DNA from 3 places in the Mesorhizobium sp. P3_A10 genome. Region 3 is predicted to be linked to each of the others. Evidence: predicted binding sites of a transcription regulator. Region 3 holds the regulator's gene; each other region holds the start of a gene.
The links. The regulator PhoB, encoded in region 3, activates phosphate uptake and scavenging genes when phosphate is short. The targets are predictions, from matches to a motif close to TGTCATNNANCTGTCAT.

Region 1: AC1DXU_RS28980 (bifunctional 2',3'-cyclic-nucleotide 2'-phosphodiesterase/3'-nucleotidase) is a predicted target of PhoB. The motif match lies at 2,349-2,365, and genes of this name have one in related genera.
Region 2: AC1DXU_RS07365 (RNA degradosome polyphosphate kinase) is a predicted target of PhoB. The motif match lies at 2,219-2,235, and genes of this name have one in related genera.

Annotation. Positions count from the first base shown of each region.
Region 1 covers NZ_JBFUFZ010000011.1:65,706-71,516, forward strand. The annotation lists gene AC1DXU_RS28965 (hypothetical protein) at 1-62, opposite strand, end outside; gene AC1DXU_RS28970 (5-formyltetrahydrofolate cyclo-ligase) at 246-896, opposite strand; gene AC1DXU_RS28975 (NAD(P)/FAD-dependent oxidoreductase) at 1,062-2,327, shown strand; gene AC1DXU_RS28980 (bifunctional 2',3'-cyclic-nucleotide 2'-phosphodiesterase/3'-nucleotidase) at 2,469-4,448, shown strand; gene AC1DXU_RS28985 (class I SAM-dependent methyltransferase) at 4,531-5,802, opposite strand.
Region 2 covers NZ_JBFUFZ010000002.1:138,834-144,644, forward strand. The annotation lists gene AC1DXU_RS07365 (RNA degradosome polyphosphate kinase) at 1-2,154, opposite strand, end outside; gene AC1DXU_RS07370 (zinc-finger domain-containing protein) at 2,299-2,544, shown strand; gene AC1DXU_RS07375 (FAD-dependent monooxygenase) at 2,564-3,793, shown strand; gene AC1DXU_RS07380 (TIGR02117 family protein) at 3,794-4,462, opposite strand; gene AC1DXU_RS07385 (ABC transporter substrate-binding protein) at 4,719-5,675, shown strand; gene AC1DXU_RS07390 (ABC transporter ATP-binding protein) at 5,775-5,811, shown strand, end outside.
Region 3 covers NZ_JBFUFZ010000007.1:115,010-120,820, reverse strand. The annotation lists gene xylF (D-xylose ABC transporter substrate-binding protein) at 94-1,134, opposite strand; gene AC1DXU_RS24345 (ROK family protein) at 1,405-2,652, shown strand; gene AC1DXU_RS24340 (hypothetical protein) at 2,936-3,331, shown strand; gene phoB (phosphate regulon transcriptional regulator PhoB) at 3,472-4,161, opposite strand; gene phoU (phosphate signaling complex protein PhoU) at 4,181-4,888, opposite strand; gene pstB (phosphate ABC transporter ATP-binding protein PstB) at 4,930-5,754, opposite strand; gene pstA (phosphate ABC transporter permease PstA) at 5,772-5,811, opposite strand, start outside.

The sequences.
Region 1 (5,811 bases), on a different contig from region 3:
GCAAGCGAAGGCGAACAGGAAAACGCAATTGCGATGGCCGCCGCCATAATTCGTCCGATCATCTTGTCACCCGTTGCGATGCAATCAATCCAGGAGCGACTGGACGCTGTTGGATCCGCCCAGAGCGCATGTCGAAACGGTCCGCCGCGGCATGGTCTCCTTGAAGATCATGTTATTTGGCGACCAAGTCGGATTTTTGTCATGGCGAAACAGAAATCCAGCCGGTCTCGTTTCCAAACGGGCTCCTAGGCCTCGGTCACCAGCCGATCCATCGGGATGTCATGCGGCTGCGGGTAAATGGTGGCGATGCGCTGCAGTTCGTAGCCGACGCCGATGACCAGCGGCTTGAACGGCATCGCCGCCAGCGTGCGGTCGAAGAAGCCGCCGCCGTAACCCAGGCGGTAATGGCTGGGATCGATGCCGACGATCGGCGAGATGACGATGTCGGGCAGCACCGGGTCGCCTTCCGCCGGGATCGGGATGTTCCAGACGCCCTTTTCCAAACGGTCGCCAGGCACGTAGGCGCGAAAGACCAGCGGTTGGCCTTTCTCGATGACGACGGGCAGGGCGGTGCGGCCGCCACGTTCGTTGATGGACGCCATCCAGGGCCGTAAATCCGGTTCGCCGCGAAACGGCCAGTAGAGGCTGACCATGCGGCCGGCGATCTCGCCGATGACAGTGTCGAGACCTTCGGCGATGCGCTGCGACATCGCTGCCCGCGCGTCGGCGGCAACGGCGAGACGGGCCGCGATCAGCCGCTCGCGCTCGGCCTTGCGCCAGCGTTTTACGTCGGTCCAGTCACTCAAGGGCGCACGAAACTCCGGATCGAGTTCATGCATGAAGCAAGGCGGCGAAGCGTACCGCGCCGGACCTTCGTCGTCATGATTGTTCGCCATGCTTCACCCTCGGCATGCTGTTTCGGTCGAGGCTATACCCGGCCATGGTGTGCGACATGTGCATTCACGACATCGAGCGGCGACTCCCGGGCAATTGCCAGGACGGGACATTGTTGCGGTGCACAAAAATACCTACATCCAACTCGATAGATCAGGGTGGATGAGATGAACGAAGCCAGTCATCATATCGTCGTTGTCGGCGCGGGTTTCGGCGGTCTCGAATTCACCCGCGCGCTGGCCGGCGCGCCGGTGCGCATCACCATGATCGACAAGCGCAACCATCATCTGTTCCAGCCGCTGCTCTACCAGGTGGCGACCACGGCGCTGGCCACGTCGGAGGTTGCCTGGCCGGTGCGCCAGCTCCTTCGCAAGCGCAAGGACGTGACGACGCTGCTCGCCAATGTCACCGGCGTCGACCGCGCCGGCAAACGCGTGCTGTTCGATGATGGCAGTGCCGTCGGCTATGACACGCTGGTGCTGGCCACCGGCGCGCGTCACGCCTATTTCGGCCACGACGAATGGGAGCCTTTTGCGCCGGGGCTAAAAACGCTGGAGGACGCCACCACCATTCGGCGGCGCATTCTGCTGGCGTTCGAGCAGGCCGAGCGCGAAACCGATCCTGCCAAACGCCAGGCGCTTCTGACCATTGCGATTGTCGGCGGCGGGCCGACCGGTGTGGAGCTTGCCGGCACCATCATCGAACTGGCGCATGACACGCTGCGCGGCGAGTTCCGCAACATCGATACGCGGCAAACGCGTGTGGTGTTGATCGAGGCCGGGGATCGCATCCTTGCCAATTTCGCGCCAAAACTCTCCGTTTACGCTGGGAAGGCGCTCGAGCGGCTGGGCGTGACGATCGAGCTCGGCCGGGCCGTGACGCGCTGCGACGCCGAAGGTGTTGTGTTTGGCGACAAGCAACTGGCGGCCCGAACGATCCTCTGGGCAGCCGGCGTTGCCGCTTCGCCCGCCGCCGAATGGCTTGGAGCGAAGGCAGACCGGGCGGGCAGGGTGCTCGTCGAGCCTGACCTCAGCGTGCCCGGCAGCCCCGAGATTTTTGTCATCGGCGACGCCGCCCTTGTGCTGCGGCCCGACGGACGGCCGGTCCCCGGCGTGGCGCCTTCCGCCAAGCAGGAGGGCCGACATGTTGCGGCTACCGTCAAGGCCCGGCTTAACGGTGACAGGACCGCGCGTCCTTTCCACTACAAACACGCCGGCGATCTGGCGACGATCGGCAAGCGCACCGCCGCCATCGATTTCGGCTGGATCAAGCTCACCGGGTGGCTCGCCTGGTGGCTGTGGGGAATTGCGCACATCTACTTCCTGATCGGCTTTCGCAACCGGCTTGCGGTCTCGTTAAGCTGGCTATGGATCTACCTGACGGGTCAGCGCAGCGCGCGGCTGATCACCCAAGGCGATGACGACAAGGGCTGACTTTTCGTTCCGGTGAGGATGTTTCATCCGCCCGTCACCTTTTCCTGATCGATTGACTTCCCGGTGGACATGGCCGGATTTCGGCGCGAAGTTTCTGCTTCGGGGTCTGGGCTTGTCACTTTGTCGAAGTAGGAAAAAACAATGCCCCAACTGCTCCACCCCGTCTCCCGCCGTGGCTTTCTCGCCGGCGCCACCGCCGCAGGCGCACTGATCATGCTCCATCCGTTCTCCGCTCGCGCGCAAGCCAACCAGGCGCATCTGAGGATCATGGAAACCACCGACATCCATGTGAATGTGCTGCCCTACGATTATTACGCCGACAAACCAAACGACACGATGGGGCTGTCGCGGACGGCGTCGCTGATCGCAGCGGTGCGCAAGGAAGCCACCAACGCCATGCTGATCGACAATGGCGACCTTCTGCAAGGCAACCCGATGGGTGACTACATCGCCTATGAGAAGGGGATGAAAGAGGGCGACCTGCATCCGATCATGAAGGGCATGAACCTGCTCGGCTATGAATGCTCGACGCTCGGCAACCATGAGTTCAACTACGGCCTGTCGTTCCTGGACAAAGTGCTGGCCGGTGCCAATTTCCCCTTCGTCTGCGCCAATTTGATCCGAGGCACCGAGCTTGCCGCCAACCCGCGCGACGACAAGCTTTACCTCAAGCCGTATGTCATCCTGGAGAAGAAGATCAAGGACGGGTCGGGCGCCGAGCAGCCGATCAAGATAGGCATCATCGGCTTCGTGCCGCCGCAAATCATGGTCTGGGACTTGAAGAATCTCGAAGGCAACGTCAGGACGCGCGACATCGTCGAGGCGGCCAAGGCCTGGGTGCCTGAGATGAAGGAGGCGGGCGCCGACATCGTCATTGCACTCTCGCATTCCGGCATCGACATCAAGCAGGGCGACATGATGGAGAACGCCTCGTTCTTCGTCGCCGGCGTCGAGGGTATCGACGCGGTCTTTACCGGTCACCAGCATCTGGTCTTCCCCGGCAAGAAGGACTTTCAGTCGCTTGAGGCCGTCGACACGCAAAAGGGCACGCTGCAAGGCAAGCCTGCCGTCATGGGCGGCTTCTGGGGCTCGCATATGGGCCTGATCGACCTGATGCTGGAGCGCGACGGGTCGAAATGGAAGGTCGTTTCGGCAACCTCCGAGGCGCGGCCGATTTACGAGCGGGTCGACAAGGCGAACAAGCCGACGGTCGAGGACGACCAGCGCATCGTCGAGGCGCTGAAGGAAGACCATGAGGCGACGCTCGCCTATGTGCGCCGTCCCGTCGGCAAGACTTCGGCGCCGCTCTATTCCTATTTTGCGCTGGTCGCCGACGATCCGTCGGTGCAGATCGTGAGCCAGGCGCAGACCTGGTATCTCAAGGATATCCTCAAAAACACGCAGTGGAAGGACGTGCCGCTGCTGTCGGCGGCGGCGCCCTTCAAGGCGGGCGGGCGCAACGGCGCCGACTATTATACCGACGTGCCGGTCGGCGATATTGCGATCAAAAATGTCGCCGACCTCTATCTCTATCCGAACACGGTGCGTGCCGTCGAAATCACCGGCGCGCAGGTCAAGGAATGGCTGGAAATGTCGGCTGGCATCTTCAACAGAATCGAGGCGGGGAAAGCCGACCAGGCGCTCATCAACTCCGATTTCCCGTCCTACAATTTCGACGTCATCGACGGCGTCAGCTACAGGATCGACCTGTCGAAGCCGCCCAAATACGATGCCAAGGGCGGGTTGGCGAATGCCGACTCAAACCGCATCGTCGACCTGATGTTCGACGGTAAACCAATTGATCCCGCGGGGAAATTTGTCGTCGCCACCAACAATTACCGCGCCGGAGGCGGCGGCAATTTCCCTGATATCAATGCCTCGAAGATCATCTATGAGGCGCCCGACACCAACCGCGATGTGATCGTTCGCTACATTATCAGCGAGGGCACGATCAATCCGTCGGCGGATGGCAATTGGTCGTTTGCGCCATTGCCTGGAACCAGCGTCGTGTTCGAGACCGGCGCCGAGGCCAAGGATTTCATTGCTGAGGTGACGTCGCTGAAGATCGAACCGGCGGGCGAGGGCGAAGCGGGGTTTGCGAAATACCGCATCATCCTCTGAAAATCGGTTCGCGAGACGTCGCGCAATGGGCAGAAGGGCAAGGCGGCGCAGGCCGCCTGCCGGGATTTCGTTGAGGCCGCCCCTACGCCTTGTAGACCACCTGACGGACATCGATGTAGCTGGCCCTAAAGCCGGCTTCGCAATAGTGCAGGTAGAATTCCCAGAGTTTCTTGAAGCGGTCGTCGAAACCGAGCGGAACGATCTTTTCCCATGACGCCCAGAAGCGCTGACGCCATTCGGCGAGTGTGCGCGCATAGTCGTCAGGGAACACGCGCTCGCGCAGATGGGCAAGGCCGTGGTCGGCGCCGAGCGATTTCAGGATCGACGGCGTCGGCAGCATGCCGCCGGGGAAAACATAGCGCTGGATGAAATCGGGCCGGGCGCGATAGGTGTCGTAGGCAGCTTCGTTGATGGTGATGATCTGCAGGCCGGCAGTGCCGCCGGGCTTCAGACAGGCCTTCATCTTGGCGAAGAACACCGGCCAGTATTTTTCGCCGACCGCCTCGAACATCTCGATCGAGGCGATGCGGTCATAGGTGCCGGTCTCGTCGCGATAGTCCTGCAGCTTGATGTCGACCTTGTCGGCAAGGCCTGCCTTCTGGATGCGGGCCTTGGCGAAATCGTGCTGCTCGCGGCTGATCGTCAATCCGGTGACGCGGCAGCCGATTTCGCGCGCGGCAAATTCGGCAAAGCCGCCCCACCCGCAGCCGATCTCCAGCACATGGTCCTTTTTGCCAATGCCGGTGTCCTTGGCCAGTGCGCGATATTTGGCAGCCTGGGCGCTTTCCAGATCATTGGCGCCGGTCGCATAGAGCGCCGACGAATAGGTCATGCTCGGATCGAGCCATTCCTTGTAGAAGGCGTTGCCAAGATCGTAGTGCGCCGAGATGTTGCGTTGCGAGCCGGTGCGGGTGTTTTCATTGAACCAGTGGCGGATGCGCTGGACGGTGTTGATGAGCCAGCTGGCGCCGCCGGCGACACGTTCGCCGATGGCCGAGTTGATGACGAACAGTTCCAGGAAACTGGTGACGTCAGGGCTTTCCCAGTCGCCGTCCATGTAGGATTCGGCAACGCCGATGGTGCCGCCGGTGAAGGCCCGGCCGGGCAAGCGCCAGTTCTTGAGCACCAGTTCGGCGTCGGGACCGGGACCCTTGCCGCCGACGAGAACGGCGCGACCGTCAGGCATTCTCACCTTCAGCGAACCGCGTGGCAGGTTCATCGCCGCCGACAGCACCATGCGCGCCTTGGCCGGCAGGCCTTTGACGATCTCGGCGAAATTGAATTCGTCGAGCTTGACCGCATCGCTCAACACCATGCCGGCCGATGCTGCGCCCTTGTGTTCCTTGTATGCCATTTCACGTCC
Region 2 (5,811 bases), on a different contig from region 3:
GCGCTTGGGCGCATGCGACTTCAGCGCATCGCCCCGTCCGGACAGGCTCGGATTGGTCATGAAATATTCCTGCGCGTTGAACGGTTCCTCACCCTCCTCCAGCATCACACGCCGGGAGGTTCCGTCAGCCAATACGTCGAAACTTTGCTGGTTGTCCATGATGTTGCCCAGCATGATCTGGCCAAGGATCTGTTCATGCACAGTTGGATTGGTGATCGGCACCATAGTCTCGACGCGGCGGTCGAGATTGCGCGGCATCAGGTCGGCCGAGGCGATGTAGACGATCGCCTCGTCGGACGGCAGGCCGTGACCGTTGCCGAAGCAAAAGATGCGGCTGTGTTCGAGGAAACGTCCGACGATCGACTTGACCCTGATGTTTTCCGACAGGCCCGGCACTTGCGGTCTCAGGCAGCAGATGCCGCGCACGACGAGGTCGATCTCGACGCCGGCACGGCTGGCGTCATAGAGCGCGTCGATGATGATAGGATCGACGAGAGCGTTCATCTTCATCCAGATGCGCGCTGGCCTGCCCTCGAGCGCATGGGCAGCCTCGTCGGCGATGTGCTTCAAGATACGGCTTCTCAGCGTGAAAGGCGAAATGGCCAGGCGCATTTCATCGGTCGGCTCGGCATAGCCGGTGATGAAGTTGAACAGCTGGGCGACATCGCGCGCGATCGTCGGATCGGTGGTGAAGAAGGACAGGTCGGTGTAGATGCGCGCGGTGACGGGATGGTAGTTGCCGGTGCCGAGATGCACGTAGTTGCGCAGCTTGCCGTCCTCGCGCCGCACCACCAGCGACATTTTGGCGTGGGTCTTTAGTTCGAGGAAGCCAAAGACGACCTGGACGCCGGCGCGCTCGAGATCTCGCGCCCAGCGGATGTTGGCTTCCTCGTCGAAGCGCGCCTTGAGCTCGACCAGCGCCGTCACCGACTTGCCGGCCTCGGCGGCGTCGACCAGCGCGCGCACGATCGGGCTGTCGTTGGAAGTGCGGTAGAGCGTCTGCTTGATCGCCACCACTTCCGGGTCGGCCATCGCCTGACGGAGGAACTGCACCACCACGTCGAAGGATTCGTAAGGGTGGTGAACGACGATGTCCTTCTCGCGGATGGCGGCGAAACAATCGCCGCCATGTTCGCGGATGCGCTCGGGAAAGCGCGGATTGTAAGGCGTGAATTTGAGGTCGTCGCGGGCAACGGCAACGATTTCGGAGATCTGGCTGAGCGCCAGCGGACCGGTAAGCACGCTGATGCGGCTCGACGACACGCCAAGCTCGCCGGCGACGAAGTCGCGCAATTCATCCGGCATCAGCCTGTCGAACTCGATGCGAATGACCGAACCGCGGCGGCGGCGTTTCAGCGCCGTCTCGAATAGCCGCACCAGATCCTCGGATTCCTCCTCGACCTCGATATCACTGTCGCGGATGATGCGGAACGTGCCGGAGCCCTTGACCTCGTAGCCGGGGAACAGCTTGCCGATATAGAGGCCGACCGCCTCTTCCAGCGGAATGAAGCGGACATGATGCTTGCGGTCCGGCAAGCGGATGAAGCGCTTCAGCGCCACCGGCAGGCGCAACAGCGCACTCATCTCCTCGCCGTTCTTGCGATGGCGCAGTTGCAGCGCCATCGAGAAACCGAGATTGGGAATGAACGGGAACGGATGCGCCGGATCAATCGACAGCGGGGTCAGCACCGGAAACACCTGTTCCTGGAAATGGTCTTCCAGCCAGACCTTCTCGTCCTTGGTCAGGACGTCACGGGCGATGCTCTCGATGCCCTCCTTGTTGAGCAGCAGCATCAGCGCCGAAAGGCTCTTCTGCTGGTCCTCCTGCAGCCGCTCGACCTCGCGCAGCAATTGTTCGAGCTGCTGCTCCGGCGTGCGGCCGTCCGGGCTCTTCAGCGTGATGCCCTCGCGTACCTGGCCAGCGAGACCGGCGACCCGGACCATGAAGAACTCGTCGAGATTTCCGGCCGAGATCGAGAGGAAGCGGACACGCTCGAGCAGCGGGTGGTTGTCGTTGAGCGATTCCTCGAGCACGCGCCGGTTGAATTGCAGCCAGGAAAACTCGCGGTTGACGAAGCGGTCGGGGTTGCCGCCCTCGGACCTCGCCTTTTCCACGGTGGTGAATTCGCTCTGCACCGGCTTCAGTTCGTTCATGATTCCTGCTCTTCCCGCACCGCTCGCCGGTTAACCGGCTTAACTTATCCTCTGACACGCTTTTGCGACAGTTTCATTTCATCGATCTTGCAAAGAGACTTGATATGATCCAGATGCAATTCCTGAGAGAGCAAGGAGACGACGATGGCAGGCGGTTCCATTCCCCATTTCCAGAACGATGCGGGCCACGCGGCGATCGACATCGGCGTCAAGGAATTCATGTGCACCGGCGCCAATCCGCCTTTCGACCATCCGCATGTGTTTCTCGATATGGGCGACGACAATGAAAAAGTCTGCCCCTATTGCTCGACGCTCTATCGCCATTCGCCCAAGCTGAAGGCGACGGAAACGGCGCCGGCCGGGTGCCTGTACATCGACCAGGCCGCCTGATTCTTTCGCGGCAATCCCCATGAGCGACACGCAGTCCCGGCAGATCGTTGTCGCCGGGGCGGGTGTTGCCGGGCTGACCGCTGCCCTAGCGTTCGCCGAACGCGGCTATCCGATAAAGCTGTTCGAACAAGCGCCGCGCCTCGAAGCCGCCGGCGCCGGCATCCAGCTTTCCCCCAACGCCACGCGCATCCTTGGCAAGCTCGGCGTGCTCGACCGGCTGCAGCAGGCAGCGGTGCGGCCTGAAGCGGTCGTGCTCAAGGATGCAAGAACTTTGCGCGAGCTGGCGCGCGTACCGCTTGGCGACATGGCCGAAAAACGCTGGCAGGCCCCCTATCTCGTTGCTCACCGCGCCGATCTGCAAGGCGCGCTGACGGCGCGCCTGGCGGAATTGCCTGCTATCGAGCTTGTCACCGGCGCGCGCGTCAGCAGCGTCGCCACAGGGCCGCATGGCCCCACCGCAACGGCCGACATTGCCGAGAGGACCGTCGTGGCCGAGGGGGCCCTGCTGATCGGCGCCGATGGTGTCTGGTCGGCGACCCGCGCCCTTGGCGGATTTTCGTCCAGAAGTCGATTTTCGGGCGAACTCGCCTGGCGCGCCACGGTTGGTGCCGACAGTGCTGCCGGAAAAGCCTTCGCGGCGGTCGGTGCAACCGACTGCGTCACCACCTTCCTGCATCCCGGCTTTCACCTCGTCGCCTATCCGGTCAGCAAAGGCACCGCCTTCAACCTCGCAGCCTTCACCAAGGGCGAAAGCATCGCCGAGACCTGGTCCGGCAACGCCGATGCCAAGATTCTCACTGGCGCCATGCGCGGCACGGCGGCGGCACTGGCCCGGCTGGTCGAGGATGCCGGGCCGTGGACGGCATGGCCGATCCATACGGTGGACCAGAAGCAACCTTGGACGACGCCTGACGGCATCGCACTGATCGGCGATGCGGCGCATGCGATGACACCGTTTGCCGCACAGGGAGCGGCAATGGCGATCGAGGATGCCGCAACGCTTGCCGGCTTTGTGGCCGCTTCGCCTGCCGATCTCAGGGCTGCGCTTGCCGCGTGGGAACAGGAACGGCGTCCGCGTGTGGCAAAGGCTGCCCGCCGTGGCGCCGTCAACCGGCTCGCGTGGCACGCTGCGGGGCCGGTGGCGATGGCCCGCAACCTGTTCCTGGCGGTGCGTTCGTCCGAAAAGCTCGCCGCCGATCTTGACTGGCTCTACGGCTGGCGTGCGCCCGAAACCGGCGGACGTCGATAGCTAATTGTAAAGCCGCATCGACAGGCCGAGGGAGACCGGCAACGGGTTCCACCAGCCGGTGCGCAGGCCGGCCGTGCGCAAGGCCGCCGCTGTCCAGGTGTTGCAGCCGACCAGCGCATTGAAATGGCCGTTGGCTTGATAAAAGCCGTCATACCTGGAATAGGCCGCGTCCGGGACAAGGATCGGGCCATTCGGTCCTTGCTGGAAGCTCGCATCGATGAAATCGAGCAGCGCGGCAAACCGCTCCTCGCCGATGTCGAAGCCAGTCACATCGGGGCGCGGTTCGTTGATGTCGCCGGCGACATCGACATGCATCACCGATGCGTCGAGGGTCAGCGCCTTCAGCACAGGCACCGCCCTCAGCTGCGACCAGGTCGGTGTCTCCAGATAGAAAGCGCGACCGCCCCAGCCGAAGACGATGTAGCGAACCTCGGGACTATCGGCGGGAATGCCGGCATCGACCAGAAAATGGAAGCGCTGACGCACGGCGTCGTCGACCGGAATGGCGATATCGGTGTGGATCGGATTTTTCAGCACGAGGATATGCCGCGGAGCGGCGGTGCTGGCATTGGCCGCCCGCCACAGCGGGCGCGGCACCAGTGCACCCAGCGCTGTGGCAAGCATTGCCGCCAACACAAGGATACCGAGAAAGCGCCCAAACTTTTTCATGAACCAACCCGTGACCAATCGAATGCCCTCATAGCACGCGCCGGCCGTCGGATATCGATCGTATCGTCCACCTGACCGCGCCGACGCCGCTTGAAAGGTTGATGAAAGGTTGCTGCCATAGACATTGGCAGGCGTCCCCGCATCACTGCAAAGCAGCGAGAGAAGAGAGGACGAGGGAAACGAACGAAGGGAAGAGGCCATGTCGCTTACGCGAACACTGCTTGGTTCAGCCGCTACAATCGCACTCGTTGTCACCATGGCCCTGTCAGCGCCGTCAGCTCGCGCCGACGACAAGATCTCGATCATGGTCGGCGGCTACGAAAAGCAGATCTATCTGCCCGCCAAGCTGGCGGAAGCCCTCGGCTACTTCAAAGACGAGGGTCTCGATGTCGAGCTCCTCAATGAGCCGGCCGGTGTCGATGCGGAGAATGAGATGCTGGCCGGGGCCGTGCAAGGGGTGGTCGGATTCTATGATCACAGCATCGACCTGCAGGCGAAAGGCAAATTCGTCGAATCCGTCGTCCAGTTCAGCCAGGCGCCCGGCGAAGTCGAGCTTGTTTCGACCAAGCATCCCGAGATCAAGTCGCCTGCCGACTTCAAGGGCATGAGCCTGGGTGTGACCGGCCTGGGCTCCTCGACAAACTTTCTGACGGAATATCTTGCCGTCAAGAACGGGCTCAAGCTCGGCGAATTCACCTCGGTTCCGGTTGGCGCCGGCAATACCTTCATCGCCGCCATGCAGCAGGACAAAATCCAGGCAGGCATGACCACCGAACCGACAATCACCCGCCTTCTGAAAACCGGCGAAGCCGCCGTTCTTGTCGATATGCGTACCATTGAAGGCACCAAAACCGCGCTTGGCGGCACCTACCCGGCCGCCTCCCTCTATATGCAGACGGACTGGGTCGACGCGCACAAGGAGACCGTGCAGAAACTGGCGAATGCCTTCGTCAAGACACTGAAGTTCATCAACACCCATAGCGGTGCGGAAATCGCCGACAAGATGCCGAAGGACTACTATGTCGGCGACAAGGAAGGCTATGTGAAGGCGCTGGACGCCGGCAAGGCGATGTTCACTGCCGACGGGACAATGCCCGAAGGCGGCCCGGAGACTGTGCTGACGGTTCTTTCGGCCTTCAAGAAGGAACTGCAGGGCAAGCAGATCGACCTCTCCAAGACCTACACTTCGGAATTCGTCAAAAACGCCAAGTAGCCGATGGCCGGCGCGAATGGATCGCGCCGGCACCGTCCATTTTTACGTCTGGCGACGCCTGGCCACAGGCGGTCGCTCGACCTTGGAGTGTGCTTGACAATGGCTGTCGAAAAAACCGTCCCGGCGATTGAGCTGA
Region 3 (5,811 bases):
CTTTCCGCGGTCATTTGAAGCGGAAAGCCCCTTGAGAAACGCCGCGGCTTTTGGGCCGCGGCGCCGAGATTTGGAACCGGTAGCGGTTCGATTTTAGTTGCAGGCCGCAACGCTGCCGGCAGTGACGCCGGCGCAGACTTCGTCCTTCTTGATCCAGCCGGCGTCGATGACGACGTTGAGGTTGTCCTTGGTGATGGCGACCGGGGTCAGGAACAGCGACTTGACGGTGTTGCCGCCAGGCGTCGTGAAGTCCTTGGCGCCGGCAATGTCGCCGGTCTTCTTGCCGTCGGCCAGCTGCGAGGCGATCTCGGCGGCGTTCTTGCCGAGTTCGCGCGCGTCCTTCCACACCGACACGGTCTGCGTGCCAAGTGCGATGCGGTTCAGCGCGGCGTGGTCGCCGTCCTGGCCCGACACCGGTACGGTTCCGGCCAGGCCCTGCGCCGTCAGCGCGGCGACGACGCCGCCGGCGGTGCCGTCATTGGCTGCAACCACCGCATCGACCTTGTTGTCGTTGGCGGTCAGGAACTGTTCCATGTTCTTCTGGGCGTTGGCGGGCAGCCAGCCGTCCGTGTAGGCCTCACCGACATTCTTGATCTTGCCGCCGTCGATGGCTTCCTTGAGCACTTCCATGGAGCCGGCGAACAGGAAATCGGCGTTCGGATCGGCACCCGAGCCCTTGATGAAGACGTAGTTGCCTTCCGGCTTGGCCTTGAACACTTCGCGGGCCTGCATGCGGCCGACTTCCTTGTTGTCGAAGGTCAGGTAGAAGACATCCTTGTTCTCGATCAGACGGTCATAGCCGACGACCGGAATGCCTTCGTCCAGCGCCTTCTGCACCGCCGGGCCGATTGCCGATGCATCCTGCGCAAGGATGATCAGCGCGTTGGCGCCCTGCGAAATCAGGCTCTCGACATCGGTCAGCTGCTTGCCGGGATTGGACTGCGCATCGGCGGAGATGTACTTGTCGCCGGCGGCCTCGATCGCCGTCTTCATCGCCGCTTCGTCGGTCTTCCAACGCTCTTCCTGGAAATTCGACCACGAGACGCCAATGACCTTGTCCTTCGCCTGTGCGACCGACGCCAACGTCAACGACATGGCGACACCCGCCAGCATGGCGACTGCAAATTTCTTCATGATATCCTCCCTAAATCGCGCGCAGCGCGACAAACTGGCCCGAAGGCCGGCACAAAGGCTCTATTTTTTCGAGCCTCGAAAAAATACTGATCCAACGCCGGAGCGCTGTCAACATCGATTCTGATTGATTTTGATGTGTCGCTGACTTTTTTTCGAGGCTCGCAATAAATAATGACAGTGCTGCCGGCTTCTGCCAATATTTGGCTGGTGTCACCGACTGCCTTCAATATCATGAGAGGCCGCGACGACGACCGGGAGGAAAGCAGAAAGATGTCGGTTGGTATCCGCCACGACGATTTGCGCCGCCGCAACCGGGCGATGGTGCTCTCGGCCGTGCGCCGCGCCGGCCAGCCCTCTCGGACCGAGATCGCGGCGACCACCGGCCTCAGCCATTCGACCATATCGGCGATCTCCTCGGCCCTGATCACGGAAGGCATCCTCGCCGAGAGCAAGGCCAGCGAACCGGTCTCGCTGAAACGTGGACGGCCGCAAGTCGGTCTCGGGCTCAATCCGGAAGCCGCCGCGGTGATGACCGTGGTGCTGTCGCTGAATTTCCTCTCCGTCGCCGTCATCGACTATGCCGGCCAGGTGGTTGCCGAGGAACAGCGCCGGCTGGACACGCTGACCACGCCGCGCGACGAGCTGATCGGCGAATGCACGGCAATCGTGCGGCGCCGGCTCGAGGATCCCGACCTCGACACCCACAGCGTCGCCCGCATCGCCATGGGCATCCAGGGCATCACCGATTCGCACGCCCGCGCCATGCTTTGGTCGCCGATCACGCCGCAGACCGACATCGCCTTCGCCGACATACTAGAAGGCGAATTCGGCATTCCCGCCACCATGGAAAACGACTGCAACATGATGGCGGTGGCACTGCAGTGGCGCGATCCGGTCCGCTACCGCGACGATTTCATCGCCATCTTGCTGTCGCACGGCATAGGCATGGGCCTGGTGCTGAAGGGCGAGCTGTTCACCGGCACCCATTCCTCGGGCGGCGAATTCGGCCACATGATCCATCGGCCGGGCGGCGCGCTCTGCCGCTGCGGGCGGCGTGGCTGCGTCGAGGCCTATGCCGGCAACTACGCCATCTGGCGCAACGCCAGGCAACTGGGCGAAGACGCCGAGCCGGTCGCTGATGTCAGCGACGCCGACATGCGGGCGCTCGCCACCGCGGCACGCGAGAAGGACGGGCCGGAGCGCGAGGCCTACCGCAAGGCCGGCGAAGCACTCGGTTTCGGCCTCGGCAGCCTGTTTGCACTGATCGATCCCGCACCCGTCGCCATGGTCGGCGTCAGCGCCGCCGCCTTCGACCTTATCGAACCGGCGCTGCGCGAGGCCATCGCCCAGACCGCCGGCGGCCAGCATTCGAAATCGATCTCCTTCGACACCGAGCCGAACGAATTGCCGCTGATCCGCGAAGGCTGCGCGATGCGGGCACTGAGCTTCGTCGACCAGGAGATTTTCGCGCCGGGCGGGCAGGCAAAGGCGGGCGCCATCGGGAAAGACGTGGCCTAAAATCGAAATGTCGGATCGCGACGTGGGATGGGTTGAGATTCAGGTCAGCCCGGGAACCACTCCACGGTGGCCCGAGCGAGCGCTCCTTAGCAAACTATTATCCGCATACCAGAGCTTCGTACAAACCGATAGACGAAGAGCAATGCAATGCTAGATTGCAGGCCACCATAGCCATATAAAAGAACGTGGTAGAATGTTCAATCACACGACAGCGGTATATCGGACTGGTCTACAGCAACCAGGCTTCCTCAAAAGCTAGATCAGATATCGTCCGGCACTTTTCTTGATCTCCGTGTTGCTATTGCTTGGCGGCACCGCCGCCGCCCAACACCCTGGTCCAGGCTGCCCGGTTGGCCAATTGATAGATGCCAGAGAAGCATGGGGGAAATTCACCTCCAATGATGAGGCGACGGGATTTGCCAGACGTAAGTTCCTAGCCCTTGGCGCGGAAGAGTTCACAAAATGGCTATCGTGCCAGAGCTTTGAAGTGAGCGTTAGTCCCGGCCGAGGAACGACGACGAATATTCAAGCAAGCTTTATGCCACTAAGAAAAGACGAAGGTCTTTGGGTGCCTAGTGGAGCTTACTACTGGCTATTCCCACCAGGCCGTCACTCCATAGAAGCGCATATCGAAAAGGGACGATTGATAGACATTATTGCTATCGCAGAGAGCGAATAGGGAGAAAAAACGATCCGGCGATCCGCAAGTTGTACCTCTCAGTCACTCAGATATCGGTCGCATTTTTTTCAACATCAAGCCGGACGAATGCGCTGACCACTTCAACGACACTGGATATGCTTCCGTCGAAACTGAAGGCTTTAGTCTTCGCGGATCGCGTATCCGGCACCGCGAATGGTGCGGATGACGTCAGGCATGCGGCCATTGTTGACCGCCTTGCGTAAGCGCCCGACATGCACATCCACCGTGCGCTCGTCGATGTAGATCGTCTCGCCCCAGACATTGTCGAGCAGTTGGCTGCGCGAGAACACCCGGCCGGGGTGCCGCATCATGAATTCGAGCAGCCGGAATTCGGTCGGCCCGAGCCGGATTTCGCTCTTCTTGCGATAGACCCGGTGCGATTCGCGATCGAGCACGATGTCGCCGACCTTGAGCACGCTGGACAGCACTTCCGGTTTGGCGCGGCGCAGCAGCGCCTTCACCCTCGCCATGAACTCCGGCGTCGAAAACGGCTTGACCAGATAATCGTCGGCGCCGGTCGACAGGCCGCGCACGCGGTCGCTCTCCTCGCCGCGCGCGGTCAGCATGATGATCGGCAGCCGCTCTGTTTCGGGCCGCATCCTGAGGCGCCGGCAAAGTTCGATGCCGGAAACCGCCGGCACCATCCAGTCCAGCACCAGAAGGTCGGGCACGTTTTCCTGCAAACGGATCTCGGCCTCGTCGCCGCGCGTCACCACCTCGACCTGGTAACCTTCGGATTCGAGATTGTAGCGGAGAAGCACGCCCAGCGGCTCCTCGTCCTCCACCACCATGATGCGTGGCGCGATCATCGACTGGTCACCTTTGTCGTCATGCCGCCGGCGCGGACATCGCCGTCTCGTCCTGCTTCGGCCGATTGGCGGGCAGTTGCGAGCCGGTCAAAACATAGTACGCATTTTCGGCGATGTTGGTCACGTGGTCGCCGATGCGTTCGAGGTTCTTGGCGCAGAACAACAGATGCGTGCACGCGGTGATGTTGCGCGGGTCTTCCATCATGTAGGTCAACAGCTCGCGAAACACCGAGGTGTATTTGACGTCGATGCGCTCGTCGTCGTTTCTGAGCTTGGCGAGTGCTGCCGCATCGGCGGCGGCATATTCCTCGACCACCCCTTGCACCTGGATGAGCACCAGCTGAGCCATCGCATCGATGGAATGCGACAGGTCACGCGGCGTGACGCTGAGGCCGACGGTGCCGACGCGCTTGGCGATGTTCTTGGCGAGGTCGCCGATGCGCTCAAGGTCGCCGGCCATGCGGATCGAGCCGACCACTGCGCGCAGATCGTTGGCCATCGGCTGGCGCTTGGCGATCAGCGTGATGGCGCGGTCGTCCAGCTCGCGCTGGCGCGCATCCATGATGGCGTCGTCGGAGACGACGCGCTGCGCCAATGCGTTGTCCGAAGTGAGCAGCGCCTTGGTCGAGCCGCTGACCATCGAGCCGGCGAGGTCGCCCATGTCGCGGATCAGCTTGCTGATCTGCCCCAGCTCTTCATCGAAAGATGCGACGGTATGTTCACCCATGATCCTAGTCCTCGTGCCTGAAACTTCGCTGCCGGAACCGCTCAGCCGAACCGGCCGGTGATGTAGTCCTGGGTGCGCTTGTCGTCGGGGTTTGTGAACATCTTATCGGTGGCGCCCTCCTCGACGAGGTAGCCGAGATGGAACATCGCCGTGCGCTGCGACACGCGCGCCGCCTGCTGCATAGAGTGGGTGACGATGACGATCGTGTAGTTCTGGCGCAGTTCGTCGATCAGCTCCTCGACACGAGCGGTGGCGATCGGATCGAGAGCCGAACAGGGCTCGTCCATCAGGATCACCTCGGGCGACACGGCGATAGCGCGGGCGATGCACAGACGCTGCTGCTGGCCGCCGGAAAGGCCAGTGCCGGGTTCCTGCAAGCGGTCCTTGACCTCGTTCCAGATCGCCGCCTTCTTCAGGCTCGACTCGACGATCTGATCCATGTCGGCCTTGCGCTTGGCCAGTCCGTGGATGCGCGGGCCGTAGGCGACGTTCTCGTAGATCGACTTCGGAAACGGATTGGGCTTCTGGAACACCATGCCAACGCGGGCTCTCAGTTCGACGACGTCGATGCTCTTGTCGTAGATGTCCTCTTCGTCCAGCGTGATCTTGCCGGTCACCCGTGCCGAATCGATGGTGTCGTTCATGCGGTTGAGGCAGCGCAGGAATGTGGACTTGCCGCAGCCCGAAGGGCCGATCAGCGCCGTCACCTGGTTGAGGCGCACGTCGAGATTGACGTCGAACAACGCCTGCTTCTCGCCGTAGAACGCGCCGACCTTGTCGCCGCGCATTTTGATCACTTCGTTCGACTTGGCGTTCATTTTATCGCCCACAGCGTTTTCAAGGGACTGTTCGGTCATGATGTTCATACCAAAATGCCTTTTTTCTACCAGCGCCGCTCGAACCGACGCCGAAGCACGATCGCG